Regions from separate parts of the Paenisporosarcina sp. TG-14 genome, predicted to be linked through region 1. Evidence: predicted binding sites of a transcription regulator. Region 1 holds the regulator's gene; the other holds the start of a gene.
The links. The regulator Rex, encoded in region 1, represses fermentation and respiration genes when NADH is low (regulators of the CRP and FNR family bind a similar motif). The targets are predictions, from matches to a motif close to TTGTGAAATATTTCACAA.
Positions count from the first base shown of each region.

Region 1 (10,418 bases):
TATAATATTTCTAATTCTTCTTCTAATTCCATCCATTCCATCATTAACACTTCTTGTTCCTCTTTAAAAGCTTCGAGCTCTTTTTGAAGAGTTAATAGTTGCTCATGGTCTTGGAAAATGGCTGGATCACACAATTTTTCCTCAACAGCACTAATGCTAACTTCAATTGTTTGTAATTGAGCTTCTAATTCTTCTAAGCGTCTTGAAATTTGTCGTTCCCTTTTTTTCGCCTCTTTATCAATGGTCGAAGTGGATTGCTTCGTGGTCGCAGCTCCTACTTCTTGAGGACCCGTTTGTTCTAATCGAATTTCTTCTAGTTCTTTTTTCTTTTCCACGTAGTAATCATAATCACCTAAATATTCAAATGCCCCGTCACCTGATAGCTCAATAACTTTAGTGGCAATCCTGTTAATAAAATAGCGATCATGTGAGACGAAAAGAATAGTTCCTGGGTAATCAATTAATGCGTTTTCGAGCACTTCTTTACTATCAAGATCTAAGTGGTTGGTCGGTTCATCGAGAATAAGAGTGTTTGCTTTTAACATCATGAGTTTAGCTAAAGCGACTCTGGCTTTTTCGCCACCCGATAAAGAGGAAATTGTTTTGGTCACATCATCACCACTGAATAGGAAACGACCCAAAACATTACGAACATCTTTTTCATTCATCAATGGCCAATCATCCCATAATTCCTTTAATACGGACCGATTACCTGTTAGTTTAGCTTGTTGTTGATCATAGTAACCAAATTGAACATTGGTCCCGTAATGAATTGATCCAGCAATAGGGGGAATATCTTTAACAACTGTTTTGAGTAATGTAGATTTCCCTACACCATTTGGTCCAACTAAAGCAATTCGGTCTTCACGAAAAATCCGAAGATCTACATCTTTGGACACCGGCTTACCAGAATAACCTACCGTTAATTCTTCTAATTTTAATACGTCGTTGCCACTTTGGCGATCAATAGAAAAACCAAATTTTGCTGATTTTTCATCACCATTCGGTGAACCCATCCAGTCCGTTTTCTCCAGAACTTTTCGACGAGACTGAGCCATTTTAGTTGTAGAAGCACGAGCTAAATTACGTTGTACAAAGTCTTCAAGTTTCTCTTTTTCTGCTTGCTGACGGTCAAAAGTTTTCATATCCCGTTCATACGTTTTTGCCTTTTCATCCAAGTACTTGCTATAATTTCCGACAAAGCGTTTCACTTTATGACGAGATACTTCGTAAACAAAGTTCACAACTTGATCAAGGAAATACCGGTCATGAGAAACGATTAATATGGCACCAGGGTAACCTTGCAGATAACGCTCTAACCAACTGAGTGTGTCGATATCTAAATGGTTAGTCGGTTCATCAAGAATGAGCAGATCTGGTTTAGTTAATAATAATTTGGCTAATGCCAAACGTGTTTTTTGACCACCAGATAACGACTGTATCGGTTTATCGTATTCTTCGGGGAAGAATTGCATCCCGTGTAAGACAGCACGTGTATCAGCTTCGTATTGGTAACCACCGGAGTCCTTAAAGGCTACTTGTAATAAGTCATAGTCAGACATGATGCGTGCATAGGAATCGGCATCATCATATACGGTAGAATCTGCCATTTGACGTTCCAATGAGCGTAATTTTAGTTCAGCCACATGGTGATACTCAAAAATGGTCATCATCTCATCCCAAATCGACAAATCTGAATCGATGCCAGCATGTTGCTCCATATAGCCAACTTTAGTATCTTTTGGAATGATAATATCTCCAGAATCATAAGACATTTCACCTGCAATAATTTTAAGGAGTGTGGACTTCCCAGCTCCGTTTCGACCTACGAGAGCCACACGGTCACGATGATTTATTTCTAGTTTGGCCCCGCTTAAGATTTCATCGATACCAAACGATTTATGTAATTGATTCACTTGTAATACAATCATATATTCCACCTCAGTTCTCACTTAGTGTAAAGGATGCTCGTGACTCGTGCAACGACTGAACTTTACTTCTTTCACGTAGTAATGTAAGATGAAAGCGATTTCGCTTGAGTGCAGGAGGAACAACATGAAACAAGAACCGCTTAAAATTCCACAAGCTACATCAAAAAGATTACCTCTTTATTATCGTTTCATCCAAAACTTCTCAAACGCGGGTAAGAAGCGTGTTTCTTCACAAGAACTAAGTGAAGCGATGAAAATTGATTCTGCTACAATTCGTCGTGATTTTTCACATTTTGGCGCATTAGGTAAAAAAGGCTATGGCTACGAAGTCCAACACTTGCTTGAGTTTTTTCGTCAAACGCTCGACCAAGACGAAGAGACGAATGTCGCATTAATTGGTGTAGGCAGTTTAGGTACAGCTTTTCTAAAATATAATTTCCACAAAAATCATAACACCCGAATTGTGGTGGCATTTGATACGAGTGCAACGGAAGATGGGACGATAATGAGTAATATTCCCGTTTTTGAGCCAAGTAAGTTAGAAGAAAAAATACAACAATATGGGATTGAACTCGTAATCTTGACAGTGCCATCTCGTGCGGCTCAAGAAGTAACAGACCGTCTAATAAAAACGTCGGTTAAAGGAATTCTCAATTTCACTCCGGTTAGATTGACTGTACCTGATTCAATTCGTATTCACACAATTGATCTGTCTGTCGAATTGCAAACCCTAATTTACAGCATAAAACAAGACGAAGAAACGTTCACACTTCGTTCATAGAAGCAATAGCGTATAGATGCTAAATACGTTAAACTTAAATCACACTATAAGGAGGTATTTTCAATGCCAGGTCCATTAAGTTTTATAATTATCGGTGTTGTCGCGTTACTTGTGTTTGGTCCTAAAAAGTTACCTGAACTTGGTAAAGCTTTTGGTTCTTCTTTACGTGAGTTTAAAAATGCAACAAAAGGGTTAGTAGATGATGACGATGCAGTTGATAAAAAGAAAAAAGACGTTCAAAATGATGAACTGAAGTAAGTTAGGATGACCAATCCGATGAATGAAAAAGATTTAACACTCATTGAACATATAGATGAAATAAGAAAACGACTGATGATTACCGTCGTTTTCTTTGTTATTGCAGTACTTGGTAGCTTTTTTTTAGCCAAGCCTTTAATACACTTTTTACAGTATAGTGAAGAAGCGAAATCATTAACGTTAAACGCATTCACCATTACCGATCCAATTATGATTTATTTAAAAGTTATCATGTTTATCGCGATGGTGATTACATCACCCGTCATCTTGTATCAATTATGGAGTTTTGTTAGCCCGGGATTACACGAAACAGAACGAAAAGCGACACTTAGTTATATTCCATTTACGTTTTTCTTATTTGTAGGTGGTATTCTCTTTTCCTACAAAGTGTTATTTCCTTATGTCATTAATTTCATGATACTATTATCAACAGATTTAGATATCAACCAAGTTATTGGGATAAATGAATATTTTACTTTCTTATTTCAAATCACAGTACCATTTGGGATTATTTTTCAATTACCAATCGTGTTGTTATTCTTAACACGTCTTGGAATGGTTACACCCATGATGATGGTGAAAGTAAGAAAGTATGCATACTTCGTATTATTTGTCATTGCAGCCTTTATCACACCACCAGATATTTTCTCGCATTTGTTAGTAACTTTGCCGTTATTCATATTGTATGAGATTAGTGTTATGGTTTCCCGAATTGGTTATAAAAAGTATTTGAAATCAGAACAAAGGCGTCAACGTGAAGAACAACAAGCGCTCATCGACGACATGAAGAAGTAACAAAATGAAAGCTTTCCACCGGATTAAACGGTGGAGGGCTTTTTTTTGATAGCAACCAAGTGTTGTTAAGGGGTTGAGGGGGCAAATCAATTTGAATGGCCATAAATTAATAGGCAATAAAAAAATCTCCCAATGATTGCTTCATCGGGAGAAATTCTTATGTACTTTGAAACTGGTGTTCAATTACGTCAAACAGTTTATTGTGAGTTAGATAGAGTTTCTAAATATTTTTGATAACGTTCAATATTATCTGCATTTAATTGGACCAATACGACAAATCCATTTAATAACATGTGTGAAATAATTGAAGTCATAATACGTCTTGTTTTGTAATACAAGAAAGCGAATATGAATCCTGATACTGCATACAGTAGGATATGGGTAAAGTCAAAATGGATAATAGCGAAGACAATCGCACTTACAGCCCCCGCAATAAAGAAGTTGGTCTTTTGGACAAGTGATCCAAAAATTACGCGTCTAAAAATTAGTTCCTCTAGAATAGGAGCAAATATCGCAATCGATAATATAGCGACAGGTGCGGCATCTGCAATTTTAATAAAAGCAGCTGTATTTTCAGACCCAGGATCTATACCAAGTGCATTTTCAATAAGTGCTGCAAGTGCTTGACCAAACAACACCATGAAAAATCCGAGAACACCCCAACCAATCGAAGCACCAATTGAACTCTGCTTGCCTTTTAAATTGTTTAAAAAAGATTTGTTTTTTCGGATAATGATAACACTTATTAGAGTTGCCACAGCCATGCTGATGAATACCCACCAACCACTTGCCATAAGTTTAGCTTGTTGTATTTCCATTCCGTCTTGTTTCATTAATAAGTCAAAGATAAGAGGTGCAAACACTATTCCTGACAATTGCATGATTACATAAATTAAGATTAAATAAAACGCTGTATTGTATTTTTTCACAAATAAAGTCCTTTCATCAAAAGATGTTCTTTTCTTATTGTATTGTTTTTTAATGCGCCCCGCAAAGAATACAGAAATATCGATGTTCCTACTTGCAAAAGTGGAGACGATTCATTAATATAAGAACTGTGTTAGCACTCATACACTGAGAGTGCTAATAAATTAATTTACTACCATTTCAGGGAGGTTGTTTTCACTTGTTAAAACCATTAGGCGATCGTATCGTAATTGAATTAGTCGAGTCTGAAGAAAAATCAGCATTCGGCATTGTCATTCCAGACTCTGCTAAAGAGAAGCCACAGGAAGGGAAAGTAATTGCTGTTGGGACTGGTCGTGTACTTGAAAACGGCGCGCGTGTAGAGCTAGATGTGAAAGCGGGAGACAAAATCATCTTCTCTAAATACTCAGGTACTGAAGTGAAATTTGAAGGTAACGAATTTTTAATTTTACGCGAAAGCGATATTTTAGCTATTATTGGCTAATATTAATAACTTCATTTAACTCATTAGGAGGATTACAAAAATGGCAAAAGAAATTAAATTTAGCGAAGACGCACGTAGCGCAATGCTTCGTGGTGTAGATAAATTAGCGGACGCTGTTAAAGTAACGCTTGGACCAAAAGGACGTAACGTTGTTCTTGAGAAAAAATTCGGTTCACCACTTATTACTAATGATGGTGTAACGATTGCTAAAGAAATCGAGCTAGAAGACGCATTTGAAAACATGGGTGCTAAGCTAGTAGCTGAAGTTGCCTCTAAAACGAATGATATCGCTGGTGACGGAACAACAACTGCAACGGTTCTTGCGCAAGCAATGATTCGTGAAGGTTTAAAAAACGTAACAGCTGGCGCAAACCCAGTCGGAATCCGTAAAGGAATCGAAAAAGCGGTTGCAGCAGCAATTACTGGACTTAAAGAAATTTCAAAAGAAATCGAAGGCAAAGAATCAATTGCACAAGTAGCATCGATTTCTTCTGGCGATGAAGAAGTAGGCCAATTGATTGCTGAAGCGATGGAGCGCGTTGGAAACGACGGCGTTATCACGATTGAAGAGTCAAAAGGCTTCACAACTGAACTTGATGTAGTTGAAGGAATGCAATTCGATCGTGGATACGCATCTCCTTACATGGTTACTGATTCAGAAAAAATGGAAGCTGTTTTAGAAAATCCATATATCTTAATCACAGACAAAAAAATTACAAGCATTCAAGAAATCCTTCCAGTACTAGAGCAAGTGGTACAAGAAGGGAAACCATTGATCATCATCGCTGAAGACGTTGAAGGCGAAGCGTTAGCGACATTAGTTGTAAACAAATTACGTGGAACATTTAATGCGGTAGCAGTTAAAGCTCCAGGATTCGGTGATCGTCGTAAAGCAATGCTTGAAGATATCGCTGTTCTTACAGGTGCTGAAGTTATCACAGAAGAACTTGGTTTAGAGTTAAAGACTGCTAATATCTCACAACTAGGCCGTGCAGTGAAAGTGGTTGTAACAAAAGACAACACCACTATTGTTGAAGGTGCTGGTCATCCAGAAAAAATCACGGGTCGCGTAAGCCAAATCCGTGCTCAATTAGAAGAAACAACTTCTGAATTTGATAAAGAAAAATTACAAGAGCGTTTAGCTAAACTTTCGGGTGGTGTTGCCGTGATTAAAGTCGGAGCAGCAACTGAAACTGAGCTTAAAGAGCGTAAACTTCGTATTGAAGATGCTTTAAACTCAACTCGCGCAGCAGTTGAAGAAGGAATCGTTTCTGGTGGTGGTACTGCACTAGTGAACGTTTACAAAAAAGTAGCTGAAGTAGCGGCTACTGAAACTGGCGACGTTGCAACTGGCGTGAAAATTGTACTTCGTGCACTTGAAGAGCCAGTTCGTCAAATCGCAAACAACGCAGGTCTTGAAGGTTCAATCATTGTTGACCGCTTGAAACGCGAAGAAATCGGTATCGGTTTCAACGCAGCAAACGGTGAATGGGTGAACATGATGGAAGCGGGTATCGTGGATCCAACTAAAGTTACTCGTTCTGCACTTCAAAATGCAGCATCTGTAGCAGCTATGTTATTAACTACTGAAGCAGTAGTTGCAGAAATTCCAGACAAAAATGCAGGCGGCGGCGGCATGCCTGACATGGGCGGAATGGGCGGCATGATGTAGATTTTTTAAACAAAAATAGAGCTAGAGCCTTAGATATATCTGGGTTTTAGCTCTTTTTGTTTTGTCTTAAAAATGAGTAATGCTCATAATTTGCTCATAGTATTCTACCTGCCATTGAATTAATGTTCCAAATGTATATCAAAATTAATGGAGGTGGTTAGAAAGAGCTGAAAATGGTAGAGCTTTCAAAACTAATAAAAACTTGAATAAAGTGAAAGTGTACTACCCCTTAATTTCTAATGAATTAAGGGGTTTTGTATACCTTTTTATTTAGATATAGAGTTATTTATATGAAAAGTTAATATAAAGTATATTGCTTTAGTACTGATATCATTAGGTTTAGGGGTAATTCTTGTTAATGAGATGTATATCAATAATACTTTATGGAACGGTATTACAGGTAATATTGCAACAGCTCTCTTTATTGCAGGAATTTTTGAAATAATGAATGAGTACTATTTAAAAGAAAAATTAGTTGACCTAATTTTCGAAAAAATTAAGTTAAAGGGAACAATTGATAAAACAGGGATAGTTGAGATATTTTCTGAGATTGCCGATATTGATTATAGATATTATTTTAAAAAATCTTCAAGTAATATTGATATATATCATGTTTACGGAAGAACTTGGACTAATTCACATATAGAACTTTTGAGAGATAAAGTAGTGCGTTCCAATTGTAAAGTAAGAGTAATTTTACTATCACCTAAGTCTTCATTTATTCAGCCACTAGCTGAAAGGTATGAAACATCAGTAGAGGAGTTACAGAGTAATATATTAAAAATGGAATAAGCATGGAGTAGGATTTCTCAGGAAAAGAAATCACCAAAAAGAAAGAAAACGCAGAGTAATCTGAGATTTTATTATAGTGATTCCTTCCCTTCTTATTCTCTTTATAGACTTGATGATAATATTATTTCTGTTCAGTCTAAGCCTTCCAAAGGCAGGACAACAATACTTCCAACTATTGTTTGTGAGGATACTAATAAAGGAAATGATTTATTTGACATGTATTTAAGCGAAATTGATGAAATAATTAACCAAGCTCAAGAAATTGATTTAAACGAGCAGGATGAAAGTTTGGTTGTAGGAAAACCACTTGTAAGCTAGGAGGGTTAGATACACTAAACACTCGGAGTCAATCTCTATGAGTGATTCATGGATAAATAAAAAAGAAAAAACCCCTAGTGGTTTTTTTGTCTCACAATAAGTAAGGAGTATTAGTTAATGCTTAAAAGTCTCCACCCAACTAGACCAAGTCAAACTTCCTCCATCAGTTTCCGACTCTGTTAATAAGTATCCATCCACGCTCCATGTGGTTTGTTGGGTAATGGCATAAGAAAAAAGAGCCGGTTAGGGCTCTTCATTTTAATTTATGCAATTGATTCTTTCCGCCCTTTCAACTTCCTTACCGCTTTTCTCCCTAGTATATAAAGGGTCAAAAACGGGTACAAGAAATGAGTAAAGACCAAAGATATCATAATCGATACACAAGCAAGTGACGTCACGAGCAAGAACTTGTCATTCTCTTCTTTCCATTTCGTCATGCCTCTAATGCCAAGTATCGTCATCGAGATAAACAAAAACAATCCTGACGGTATCATAACCACAAAGCCCATCCCATATCCTTCGCTGTCCTCTCCAGGAAACAAATAGCGTTGGAGCGGGAAGCCGACGTACAGCAAGCTGTAGATAAAGGTTAAAGGCAGTGATTGGAAGAGAATCAGGTTCTCGTTAGACTTTGTTTTCCAACCGAAGACAGTAATCAAGATAATGGTTAGTAAAGAAATGCCGAGCACGGTAAATAAAAATGCGTTCATGGTATCACCAGCTTTCGTTTTCCTTTATGCTATGGCAGTTTGTTCCAGTTTATCAGAAGGTTGAGCGTATTTGATAGATTTGATGGAAAATAGAAAAAGAGCCGGTGAGGGCTCTTAGAAAAACGGTGATTTACAAAGTAAAAGCATTTAATAACTCTTTAAATTCTTTGTTTATTTCACCTTGGTCGGAGTCGGAGCAATTTCTCAATAAGAGACGAGATAACTCTACTAACTCTTTAATATAGAAAAAAGACCCCCGAGAAAAAGCTTCTCAAGAGTCTTCGTGTCTTTTACATGCGTTTTGCAATGATTTTTAACGCCTTCTCATTCATCTTCCGTATATCTTGAAGGCTTCTGATTCAGACACGTTCACGGTCATCCTATCATTGATGACCACTTCTTTGTTTGAAAAATTGCATATGACCACTTTTAGAGAAGGTCTTTCATCAGTTTACTAAACTGTTGGGAGGCCTTTTCTTTCACGTTTATTGTTGGTTGTGTTGTAAAAGGTTTATGTAACGCGTAATGAACAAGTACTTGTTTTTTTAAAAAAATCAAAGAATGTTGATAAACCCACCAACATCCCTTTTGTTTTGTCAATAACACTCCACACATTGTGAAGCGGTCGCGTGGTTGGAGTTGGTATAATAGAAACGCAGTTGATATAGAAAAAATCTATATTTTTTTTGTTTATAAAAATACCATTCAGGACAGAATTTCGTTAAAATAAACATTGTCGATTTTCACAATAGTTTTTCACAAATTATAAGTGTCCAAATGTACTTGTGTTTGATAATAAGTTATTAAGCATGATATAAGTGTAAAAGAAGAGGATCATTTATTTTTTGAGTGAAAGTTTGAAGTTGTATCCATAGTGAGAGGATTTGAGTTTGAAATGATAGATAATTTTTGGCGTGATTTACCACGACCATTTTTTGTACTTGCACCAATGGAAGATGTGACAGATGTTGTTTTTCGGCAAGTAGTAAGTAAAGCCGGTCGACCGGATGTATTTTTCACAGAGTTTACAAACTCGGATAGCTATTGTCATCCAGAGGGCATTAAAAGTTTGCGTGGCCGGTTGATTTTTACTGAAGATGAACAGCCAATGGTGGCACATATTTGGGGAGATAATCCTGAATATTTCCGTCAAATGAGTATTGGCATGGCAGAGCTAGGATATAAAGGTATCGATATTAATATGGGCTGCCCTGTACCGAATGTGGCAACGAGAGGGAAAGGTAGTGGCCTTATTCTTCGTCCAGACGTTACGGCAGAACTTATTCAAGCAGCAAAAGCAGGAGGACTGCCTGTCAGCGTGAAAACTCGACTTGGCTATAACGATGTAAATGAGTGGGAGGAGTGGCTAACGCATATTTTAAAACAGGATATTGCGAACCTTTCTATTCATTTACGTACAAGAAAGGAAATGAGCAAAGCAGATGCGCATTGGGAGCTAATTCCAGAAATCAAAAAATTACGTGACCGTATCGCACCAAATACGCTGCTAACAATCAATGGAGACATTCCTGATCGTCAAACTGGGATGGAGCTTGCTGAACAATATGGTATTGATGGCGTTATGATCGGGCGAGGTATTTTTAAAAATCCTTTTGCTTTTGAAAAAGAGCCAAAAGAGCATAGCACTAAAGAATACCTTGATCTTTTAAGACTTCAGCTTGATCTTCAAGATCAATATGCGGAAGCACTGCCACGTTCAATCACAGGGCTTCATCGCTTTTTCAAAATT
Region 1 covers NZ_AMGD01000015.1:4,423-14,840, forward strand. Annotated here, with positions in the region: gene C406_RS0105200 (ABC-F family ATP-binding cassette domain-containing protein) at 1-1,931, opposite strand, end outside; gene C406_RS0105205 (redox-sensing transcriptional repressor Rex) at 2,056-2,712, shown strand; gene C406_RS0105210 (twin-arginine translocase TatA/TatE family subunit) at 2,776-2,970, shown strand; gene tatC (twin-arginine translocase subunit TatC) at 2,989-3,765, shown strand; gene C406_RS0105220 (CPBP family intramembrane glutamic endopeptidase) at 3,963-4,694, opposite strand; gene groES (co-chaperone GroES) at 4,892-5,176, shown strand; gene groL (chaperonin GroEL) at 5,217-6,848, shown strand; gene C406_RS0105235 (hypothetical protein) at 7,212-7,640, shown strand; gene C406_RS0105245 (hypothetical protein) at 8,222-8,668, opposite strand; gene C406_RS0105255 (tRNA dihydrouridine synthase) at 9,543-10,418, shown strand, end outside.

Region 2 (10,418 bases), on a different contig from region 1:
ATCCAAACATTCAAAAAATCGAAGAAGAAATCAAATTCAACTTTGAGCAGTCATTCATGATCTATCTACCAAGGCTTTGTGAACATTGTCTCAATCCGAGCTGTGTAGCATCATGTCCTTCAGGGGCAATGTATAAACGAGACGAAGATGGAATCGTGCTCGTTGATCAGGAAGCTTGTAGGGGATGGCGCTATTGTATGACGGGTTGTCCTTACAAAAAAGTCTACTTCAACTGGCAGACAAATAAAGCTGAAAAATGCACATTCTGCTTTCCACGCGTAGAAGCGGGATTACCAACGGTTTGCTCTGAAACATGTACTGGACGTATCCGTTATCTCGGTGTTCTTTTATACGATGCGGACCGCGTCCTAGAAGCAGCTTCTACCCCAAATGAAAAGGATCTTTACAAAGCGCAATGTGACATATTCATAAACCCAAATGACCCTGAAATGATTACGCAAGCAAAGAAAGATGGCATTTCGGAAGATTGGATCGAAGCCGCACAAAACTCGCCAGTATATAAACTTGCGATTGAGCATCAATTGGCATTTCCGCTCCATCCTGAGTACCGTACGTTGCCGATGGTGTGGTATGTACCGCCTCTAAGCCCAATTATGAACTATTTTGAAGGGAAAGATTCAATCAAAAACCCTGATATGATTTTCCCGGCGATTGAAGAAATGCGCACACCTATCCAGTACCTTGCAAACATGCTGACGGCTGGGGACACAGAAACTGTCAAGAAATCTCTTCAACGGATGGCGATGATGCGGTCTTATATGCGTGCATTATCTTCAGGTAAAGAATTTGATAATAGCCGTTTGGAGCGTATCGGTATGACAGCCCATCAGACAGAACAAATGTACCGTCTACTTGCCATTGCTAAATACAATGATCGGTTCGTCATTCCTACATCACATAAAGAAGGACAAAATAATCCTTACCGTGCACAAGGATCAGAAGGCTATGAAAGTGGAGGAATGGGAGGAGATACAGGAGGATCATGTGATGGCTGTGGGCCAGCGAGTCCGAGCCCGAGTCAAAGCCTAACTGGAACAGCTATGAAAACAGGCAAAGAAATATATGAAGAGAATTTCTACGGAGGTATTTGGCGTGATTAATCTAGAAAAATTATATGATTATAAGCATTCATTCGGTTTTTTTGCCCATCAGCTTTCTTACCCTAAAAAGTTAGACTTTCACCCGTCACTTGTTGAAGATATTTTTGATTCAACCCATCCAGCTTATGTACACGTGAAAATGTATTTTTCTTTAATGCAAAACCCAAATCTGGATGATATCAAAGAACTGTATACTGAAACCTTTGATTTCCAAAAAGATTGTACATTGTTCATGACATACTTCAAATTTGAAGACGCTAAAGAACGTGGTCAAATGCTTGCTAAATTAAAAGTCATGTATGAGATGTTCGGTCTGGAAATGCCGGAGGAGGAGTTATCGGATTTCCTTCCACTTATGTGTGAGTTTCTGTACGCGGCAGAATGGATTGGAGATTCGCGAGCACCTGAAAGTTTTGGGATGTTGATTGCTGTTCTTGAGGATGGAACCTATCACTTATTGAATTCACTTAAAAAACAAGAAAGTCCTTACTTTCATCTCGTGAAGGGACTGCGGGAAACATTTAAAGTTTGTATAGAACAGGGGGCTCCAGCCCAACATGGTTAATCAATTCTTATGGGTTATATTCCCTTACACTTGTATGGCTATATTTATTTTCGGTCATATTTATAGATACCGGACAGACCAGTTTCACTGGACAGCAAAATCAAGTGAATTTATTGAAAAGAAACAATTGATGATTGGCAGTATTCTCTTTCATCTGGGTATTATCCCAGTTATTTTGGGCCATGTTTCAGGACTTGGGATCCCGAAATCATGGATGCATGCAGTCGGCGTAAATGATCATCTTTATCACATCGGTGCCATTTATGTTGGCGGATTTTTCGGTTTTATGACCCTTCTAGGAATGATCATCCTGACATTTAGACGTTTTACGATACGAAGCGTCCGGATGTTAAGCTCAGCTTCCGATCTAGTTGTTAATTCCTTACTTCTATTTATCGTCGTTATGGGAATGTACGCTACACTTGTAACAAATGTTGTACAACCTGAATTCGATTATCGCTCTTCGATTTCGGTTTGGTTCCGTGATTTGTTCTTTCTACGTCCAGATCCTGCGTTAATGTCTGGGGTGCCAATGTCATTTAAAATTCATGTACTTGCTGGTTTTGCTATTTTTGCACTTTGGCCGTTTACACGACTCGTACATGTCTGGAGCGTTCCATTGATTTATGTCGGTAGAAGTTATATCCTATACAGGAAACATAAAACAAACTAAATTGGAAAGAGGTATTTGCCTCTTTTCTTTTTAATAGGAGACATTAATATGACAAATAAAGCGGACTATCAAACAGAAATTGAACGTATCCGCTTAGCAACTGGTTGCGATATTATAGCATTAGCGCTAGTTGAAACCGCGGAAAATCAATATGAACTAAAATGGAAGTATGCATCAGGGAATCTTAATAATCGCTTTAAACAAATTGTACTTCAATCAGGGCGAGGAGTTGCAGGTCTTGTCTTCAAGACTGGCAAACCACTTCTGATGTCGTCAATTTCCGATTTTTTGGAAAAAGATAATTTGTTCAATTATCCGATTTTGACACTAGAAAAACTGAAAAGTATCGGAGCTTTACCGCTATGGCATGACGGTCGTGTAGCGGGTGTGCTTCTTGGAGGATTCCGTGAAGATCTCCGGATGACGGACGATTTATTGCAGTGCATGCTTGAAATGTCAGTGAAGGGAATTGGGAAACTGGATGGAAGGAAGGAATTGATGCTAAATTGATGTCCTCAAAGAATGGTCAGTTGAATTCCTTGATGATGAAAATGTTTGAAAATAGCACAGAAGCCATTTTCTTTTTTGATCCGGAAGGAACTGCTATTGCAATAAATCCCGCAGCAGAAAAAATTATCGATCCTGAAGTGCTGACACAACTCTTGCAAGGAGCCAAACGAGCACTCTGTCAGTCTTGCAGAGGTTACACGAGCGACACCAATCTTCATACTTGCCTTAACTGTTATCTAAGCAGTTCTCAGCCTGATGATTTTTCTTCTTTCCAAGTATATTTGGAGACGAGAGATGCAGGGGTTATACCTTACACGGCCACTTTTCATACGATTGATGCAGAAAACGACGTTCGTGTGTTTATGCTCAGAAACATGACAAAGCAATTTAAGACACAAGAAAGACTATCTCAAAACACTATGATGAAGCACGTAATAGAAGCTCAGGAAAATGAGCGAAAAAGAATTTCTCGCGAATTGCATGATGGCGTAGCTCAAGAGTTGCTAAGTGCTTTAGTCGACATTCGTGTAATGAAATACATGACTTCTAAAGAAGAAATACTAAAAAAAATAAAACAAACCGAAGCGACAATGACAAGGCTTCTAGATGATATTCGGAATTTGTCGGTGGAACTTCGCCCAGCTGCGCTTGATGATTTGGGATTAAAAGCAGCATTTCGCTCTCATTTTAAGCGAATTCAACAGAGTTACGGCTTAATTGTAGATTTTAAATCTGACATCTCAAAAAAGCGGTATGGAAGTGAAATTGAGACGGTCATTTATAGAGTCTGCCAGGAAGCAATGCTAAACGCTATTAAATATGCTCAAGTGGACGTAGTAAAAGTGTTTCTTTTTGAAAAAGGGAATACACTTCATTTGATTGTGCAAGACGAAGGAATTGGTTTTAATCTTTTAGATAAACCTATAGGAACAGGGCTAGGCCTATTTGGTATGCGTGAACGTTCAGAAATTATGAATGGAGATTTTGAAGTGTCATCGGGTATCGGCAAAGGAACAACGGTGCGTTTGTACGTGCCTGTGGGAGATTTGCGGAAGGAAGGATGAACTAATGATAAATATTGTCATAGCTGATGATCACGCGATTGTACGTAGTGGATTTTCGATGATTCTAAACTTTCAAGAAGACATGGAAGTGATTGCCTTAGCCTCAGATGGCATTGAAGCATATCGGATGGTAGCAAAACACCAACCCGACATATTAATTTTAGACCTTAGTATGCCGCCAGGGGAAAGTGGGTTAATTGCCACCGGCAAGATTAAAGAAGATTTCCCTAATACGAAAATTCTAATTCTGACGATGCACGATGATGAGGAGTATTTGTTTTACGTGTTGAAAAACGGGGCTTCAGGATATATGCTGAAAAATGCGCCAGATGAGGAATTAATACTTGCAATCCGAACGATTCATACTGGGGGTACTTACATACACCCCAAAATGGCGACATCCCTCGTACGTGAATTCGTCAACAAGGATAAGAAGATTAAGCAGTCGGATCCATTTGAATTGCTGTCCAAGCGTGAAATTGAAGTTTTGCCATTGATTGCTAAAGGCTATGGAAACAAGGAGATTGCTCAATTACTTTTTATTTCTGTTAAAACGGTCGAAGCTCATAAAGCGAAAATTATGGGAAAACTGAACCTCAAGAGCCGGCCGGAATTGGTTGAATACGCAATGAAGAAAAAATTGTTGAATTTTTAAATGATAACAGGGAGGGATTTCCCCATGGCTGAACAAGCATTACTGCGGTTTACAGAGCCTGGTATGCGGCTCCTCGAAAACGAGCATAAGTATTTGTCGTACCTAATGGAAGAATGGCATGCTATTGTCTTAGAGTTCGAGAATGATGGAATGAGTCTTGAAGTTGGCCGTGAAAAATTGAAACAACTTCGTCAACTTTTATTTCAATTCGTCGAACCGTTAAAGAACCATACGGATAAAGAAGAAGAGCATTTCTTTCCTGCCTTGGGTACCTATATCGGTTTTGAACAAGGACCACTCGTTGGAATACAAGAAGAACACCAAGAAATCGACGGCTACATCGGACATTTCTTCCACCATACTCGAGGCAATATCGATTTGTTTTCACTTGAGGATATCAGAACAGTGGCGGGAAATGCAGGTGAAGCATTTGAGGTACTAACTGTCCATTTTGTGAAAGAAGAAACGGTATTATTCCCAATGGCAGAAAAGCTTATGAAAGCGGTAGATCAAGATGAATTATTTGTAAAAATGAATACGCTTATCACATAAGATAATTCCAACTGCTTCCTTGTGAAGTGGTTTTTTTTTATTTTAAGGGATTCCCTTTTCAACGTGAGGGGACTCCCTTATTAAAAAGAATAGTTTCACAAGATACAATAAAGACATGGAATCGATATTAATTACTTGTAATGAAAAACACGTGAAAAAGGTGAGTTGGATGATTAAGAAGGTACAGTTGACGCTTCAGACGTTGAACTTAGTTGTAGGATTTATGGTGTGGGTTATCATTTCCTCGCTTATGCCATTTATAAGTGAAGACATCGCTATTCCACCGGAAAGATTGGCACTCTTGACAGCAATTCCGGTCGTACTTGGATCGATTTTACGAATTCCGCTCGGCTATTATGCAAATATATTTGGTGCACGTGTTATTTTTCTAATCAGTTTTATTCTCCTTTTGTTCCCGGTCTTTTACATAAGTGAGGCTTCATCAGTAATGGATCTAATTATTGGTGGTTTGTTCCTTGGAATTGGTGGAGCTGTGTTCTCTGTCGGGGTAACCTCACTGCCGAAATATTATCCTAAAGAAAAGCATGGTCTTGTCAATGGGATCTATGGAGTAGGTAATATTGGTACAGCCATTACGACTTTTTCTGCGCCACTAGTCGCAACTCAAATAGGCTGGTCAGCAACAGTAAAGTTATATTTAATCCTCTTGCTCGTGTTCGTTGCCTTAAATTTCTTTTTTGGCGACCGACATGAAACAAAAGTCAAAACACCAATTTTTGAACAGATTAAAGGCGTCTATAAAAATGAAAAACTATGGTTTTTCTCACTATTTTATTTCATTACCTTCGGCTCGTTTGTCGCATTTACAATTTATCTACCAAGCTTCCTTGTGACGAGTTTCGGATTGGAGAAAGTGGATGCAGGTATGAGAACAGCGGGTTTCATTGCAGTTGCCACATTCCTTCGTCCAGTCGGTGGTTGGCTTGGGGATAAACTACAGCCGTTATTACTGTTAATGGGGACATTTTTCGTTTACACCATTGCAGCAATTGTTCTAGCATTCTCTCCATCTATCGGTCTATATACTGTCGCCACTTTGGCAATTGCGGTCAGCGCAGGAATTGGAAATGGGGTCATCTTTAAGCTGGTACCATTCTATTTCAACAAACAGGCCGGAATCGTCAATGGAATTGTTTCAATGATGGGTGGACTCGGAGGTTTCTTTCCACCGCTTGTGTTATCGGCAATCTACTCTATCACCGGTCAATATTCAATTGGTTTTATGCTACTTTCTCAAGTAGCTTTGGCAAGTCTAGTACTCGTTGTATGGATGTATTATCAGGACCGTCTTACACTTGCTTCCGATGTCTTTAATTCTACCGGTCAAGGAATTCTAGTGACAGATGTTAGTGGAATAATCAAGAAGGTTAATCCGGCTTTTACGAAACTAACTGGCTTTGACGAAGAAGATGTCATTGGTAAGAACCCTAACTTGATGAAGTCAGAAAGACAATCTCCTGACTTTTATTATGGCATGTGGAAAGATATTGAAAAGCATGGCATGTGGCAGGGAGAAATTTGGAATAAGAAGAAGAGTGGCGAAGAGTACCTACAATGGCTAAACATAAGTGCAGTAAAGGATGATACCGGTAAAAATGTCCGTTATGTCGGCACATTCACTGACATCACTTCTGAATTGGAAAAGAAGGGCGGATATGAGAAAGTGCTCTTAAGTTAATTGAAAGGAGTGACTTTCAGTGGATGAACGTTATTCAAGACAAACTTTATTTAAACCAATAGGAACTCAAGGGCAGATAAATATTGAGAAAACTGTGGTTACTGTAATTGGTTGTGGTGCACTCGGCTCTTCCATCGTTGAAACATTAGTCCGTGCTGGAGTTGGTGAGATTCACCTGGTCGACCGTGATTACGTAGAGCTGTCGAATTTACAACGACAGCAGCTGTTCACGGAAGAAGACGCTGCGCAGATGTTACCAAAAGTGACTGCTGCAGAAAAACGCCTGAAAGATATACGTGAAGACGTCCGGTTATACACTTATCTTGACAATCTAGATGCACAACTCATCGAAAAGCTTGCATCTGCTAGCACGCTCATTATGGATGCAACTGATAACTTTGAAACACGGCTGTTAATCAATGATGCAGCCGTGAAACATAGAGTACCCTGGATTTACGGCGCGTGCGTAGGGAGCTCAGGTGTTATCTTTCCTTTCGTACCAGCTGAATCGGCTTGCTTTCGTTGCTTAATTCCTGTCCTACCCGCTATCAATGAAACGTGTGACACAACAGGTATTATTTCGCCTGCTGTACAGATCACGGCTGCCTTGCAATGCGCGGAGGCAATGAAGTGGTTGAGCGGAAACAGGGAAGCTATGCGTAAAAAAGTGCATCACTTTAACTTATGGGAAAATACACAGTTGGATATCGGCATTTCCCGCATTCAAAATGAGCACTGTGAAACATGTGGTATTCAGCCGACATTCCCGTCACTGCATTTGTCAAAAAGTCCGTCCTATGCTGTTCTGTGCGGACGAGATGCGGTACAAGTACTGCCTGATCCACAACGTCCTATTACCTTAGATGACGCAGAAACAATTGGCAGACACATGCAAGTTCCTGTGAAGCGTACACCTTATTTTGTCGAGTTATATATATTCGATCACCGTATGGTACTGTTCGGCAATGGTCGTCTTCTCATCCATGGTATTAGAAATGTTTCGGAAGGTCGGAAGCTGTATCATCAGTTGTTCGGTTAAATACGAGAGGAAGGTACCTAAATGTCGCAATCATTTCAATTAGATAGACAGATTCGAATTGCTGTTTTAACGGTTAGTGATACAAGGACGAAGCACACCGACCAAAGTGGAGCACTTGTGCATCAACTCGCTCTAGATCACGAACTAGAAGTAGTGGCATATGAAGTGAGGAAAGACGACTCTGAAAGTATTGGAGAAATTTTATCAGTGTGGCTTAAGAATGAAAGTGTGGATGCCATTATTACGACGGGTGGAACCGGGATTGCTAAGCGCGATGTTACGCTTGAGGCTATTCAGCCATTCTTTGAAAAAGAGATGTCTGGACTTGGAGAGTTGTTCCGTTATTTAAGCTTTACGGAAGATGTCGGATCAAAAGCACTTCTTAGCCGCGCAGTAGCAGGAGTTGCATCGAATAAAGCCATATTTGTCCTACCTGGTTCCCGCGGGGCAGTGAAGCTTGCAATGGAGAGACTCATTTTACCGGAAATCCGGCATATTGTATTTGAGCTAACGAAGCATCGTCAGCTTCGAATGTAATCTCCAGATTTTCCGCCTGTTTTTTCAAGTAACATAGTAGGACCAATCACCATTTCTTTACCAGAGGCTTTGCACATATCGTAAATTGTGAGGGCGGCAGCGGAGGCGGCAGTGAGGGCTTCCATTTCTACGCCAGTAGGTCCTTTCGTTTTTACAACCGCGTACAAAATCACTTCGTAATGTGACGTTTCTTCATCGACATTCCATTCAAATTTAATATCGACCCCGCTAAGTGCTAGCGGATGACACATCGGAATAATTTGAGCCGTATTTTTGGCAGACATGATGCCAGCAACTTGTGCAACAGCAAAGACGTCTCCTTTTTTATTGCTCCCTTCTTTAATCTGGTGGTAAATAGCTTCGTTTAATAGAATTGATGTTTTGGCTCGTGCGGTTCGGACCGTGTCATGTTTTTCAGACACATCTACCATTTTTGCACGACCTTGTTCGTTAAAATGAGTGAGTTCAGACAAGTGAATCATCCTTTCCGGATTGAATAATTTCAGTATATCATGATTGACTAAGGAGTTGATGACGATGATGGAACAGCGTAAACCCATATCTGTAGCAGATGCGATTGAACGTGTAATCCAGTGTGCGCAACTGCTAGGAGAAGAAACCGTGGGTCTTTTTGAAAGCTATGGACGTATTCTTACAGAACCCATTATAGCTGTACATGATGTACCACATTTTGATCGTTCCCCGTATGATGGGTTTGCCATTCGTTCAGTAGATTCTGCTGGGGCTACAGGTGACAACCGTATCGAATTCAGTGTTGTGGATCATATAGGAGCGGGGGTAGTATCAAATAAAACCCTAACCAAAAATGAAGCAGTTCGAATCATGACTGGAGCACCGCTTCCATCTGGTGCAGATGCAATTGTCATGTTTGAGCAGACCATAGAATCGGGTGATTCCTTTACCATTCGGAAGCCATTTGATGCACTTGAAAATGTATCGTTACAAGGCGAGGATTTGAAGGAAGGCGAAGAAATTATTGAAGTCGGAAGTTTGATTCATCCCGGAACTGTGGCACTACTTGCTACGTTTGGTTATGACAAGGTCCGAGTGGCAAAACAACCAGTTATCGGAATCCTATCAACTGGGACAGAGCTACTGGATGTTAGCGAACAACTTGCACCAGGCAAAATACGTAATAGTAACGGGCCGATGATTGCAGCACAACTAGCACGAATGGGCATCTGTTTCAAAATGTATGGGTTGTCTGCAGATAATCTTGAATCAAGCTTAGAAATTGTGAAAAGAGCCGCGAAAGAAACAGATTGCTTGATCACAACAGGCGGTGTTTCAGTGGGGGATTTTGACTTTCTGCCAGCCATTTATGAACGTTTGGGAGCGGAAGTACTATTTAATAAAGTGGCAATGCGTCCAGGAAGTGTGACGACAGTAGCAGTGGCAAACGGGCGATATCTATTCGGACTTTCTGGCAATCCTTCCGCCTGTTTTACCGGATTCGAATTGTTCGTACGACCTGCTCTACTGAAAATGATGGGTGCCGAAAAAATATACTTACCACAAACAACAGCAGTTCTTGCGGAGGATTTCACAAAAGCAAATCCGTTCAGCCGGTTTATCCGGGCTGTATATGATGGAGCTTCAATACGACCTGCAGGATTTAATAAGTCCAACGCTGTATCTTCCATCGCTAGAGGCAATGCTCTCATTGTCCTCCCAGGAGGTTCAAGAGGCTTCACTGTAGGCGACAAAGTAGACGTGCTACTTCTTGGTGTAGAGGAAGGAACAGTGAAATGGTTACTGTAAAAGTGTTACAAGTGGTCGGTTTTAAGAACAGTGGAAAAACAACGTTAATCACAGGCTTTCTTGACTTAGCGAAGAACAATGGAAAAACGATTTCTACCATTAAACATCATGGCCACGGAGGTGCACTTGAATTACCTCCTGTAGAAACGGACAGCATGCAATTTTTTAATCATGGCGCACAAAGTTCCCTTGCATATGGCGATGGCGTTGTACAGATACAT
Region 2 covers NZ_AMGD01000056.1:4,442-14,859, forward strand. Annotated here, with positions in the region: gene narH (nitrate reductase subunit beta) at 1-1,121, shown strand, start outside; gene narJ (nitrate reductase molybdenum cofactor assembly chaperone) at 1,114-1,686, shown strand; gene narI (respiratory nitrate reductase subunit gamma) at 1,679-2,359, shown strand; gene C406_RS0114670 (GAF domain-containing protein) at 2,408-2,869, shown strand; gene C406_RS0114675 (ATP-binding protein) at 2,869-3,933, shown strand; gene C406_RS0114680 (response regulator transcription factor) at 3,941-4,588, shown strand; gene C406_RS0114685 (hemerythrin domain-containing protein) at 4,613-5,140, shown strand; gene C406_RS19655 (nitrate/nitrite transporter) at 5,310-6,839, shown strand; gene C406_RS0114695 (ThiF family adenylyltransferase) at 6,859-7,878, shown strand; gene C406_RS0114700 (MogA/MoaB family molybdenum cofactor biosynthesis protein) at 7,900-8,415, shown strand; gene moaC (cyclic pyranopterin monophosphate synthase MoaC) at 8,400-8,888, opposite strand; gene C406_RS0114710 (molybdopterin molybdotransferase MoeA) at 8,953-10,197, shown strand; gene mobB (molybdopterin-guanine dinucleotide biosynthesis protein B) at 10,185-10,418, shown strand, end outside.
Region 2: C406_RS19655 (nitrate/nitrite transporter) is a predicted target of Rex. The motif match lies at 5,224-5,241, and genes of this name have one in related genera.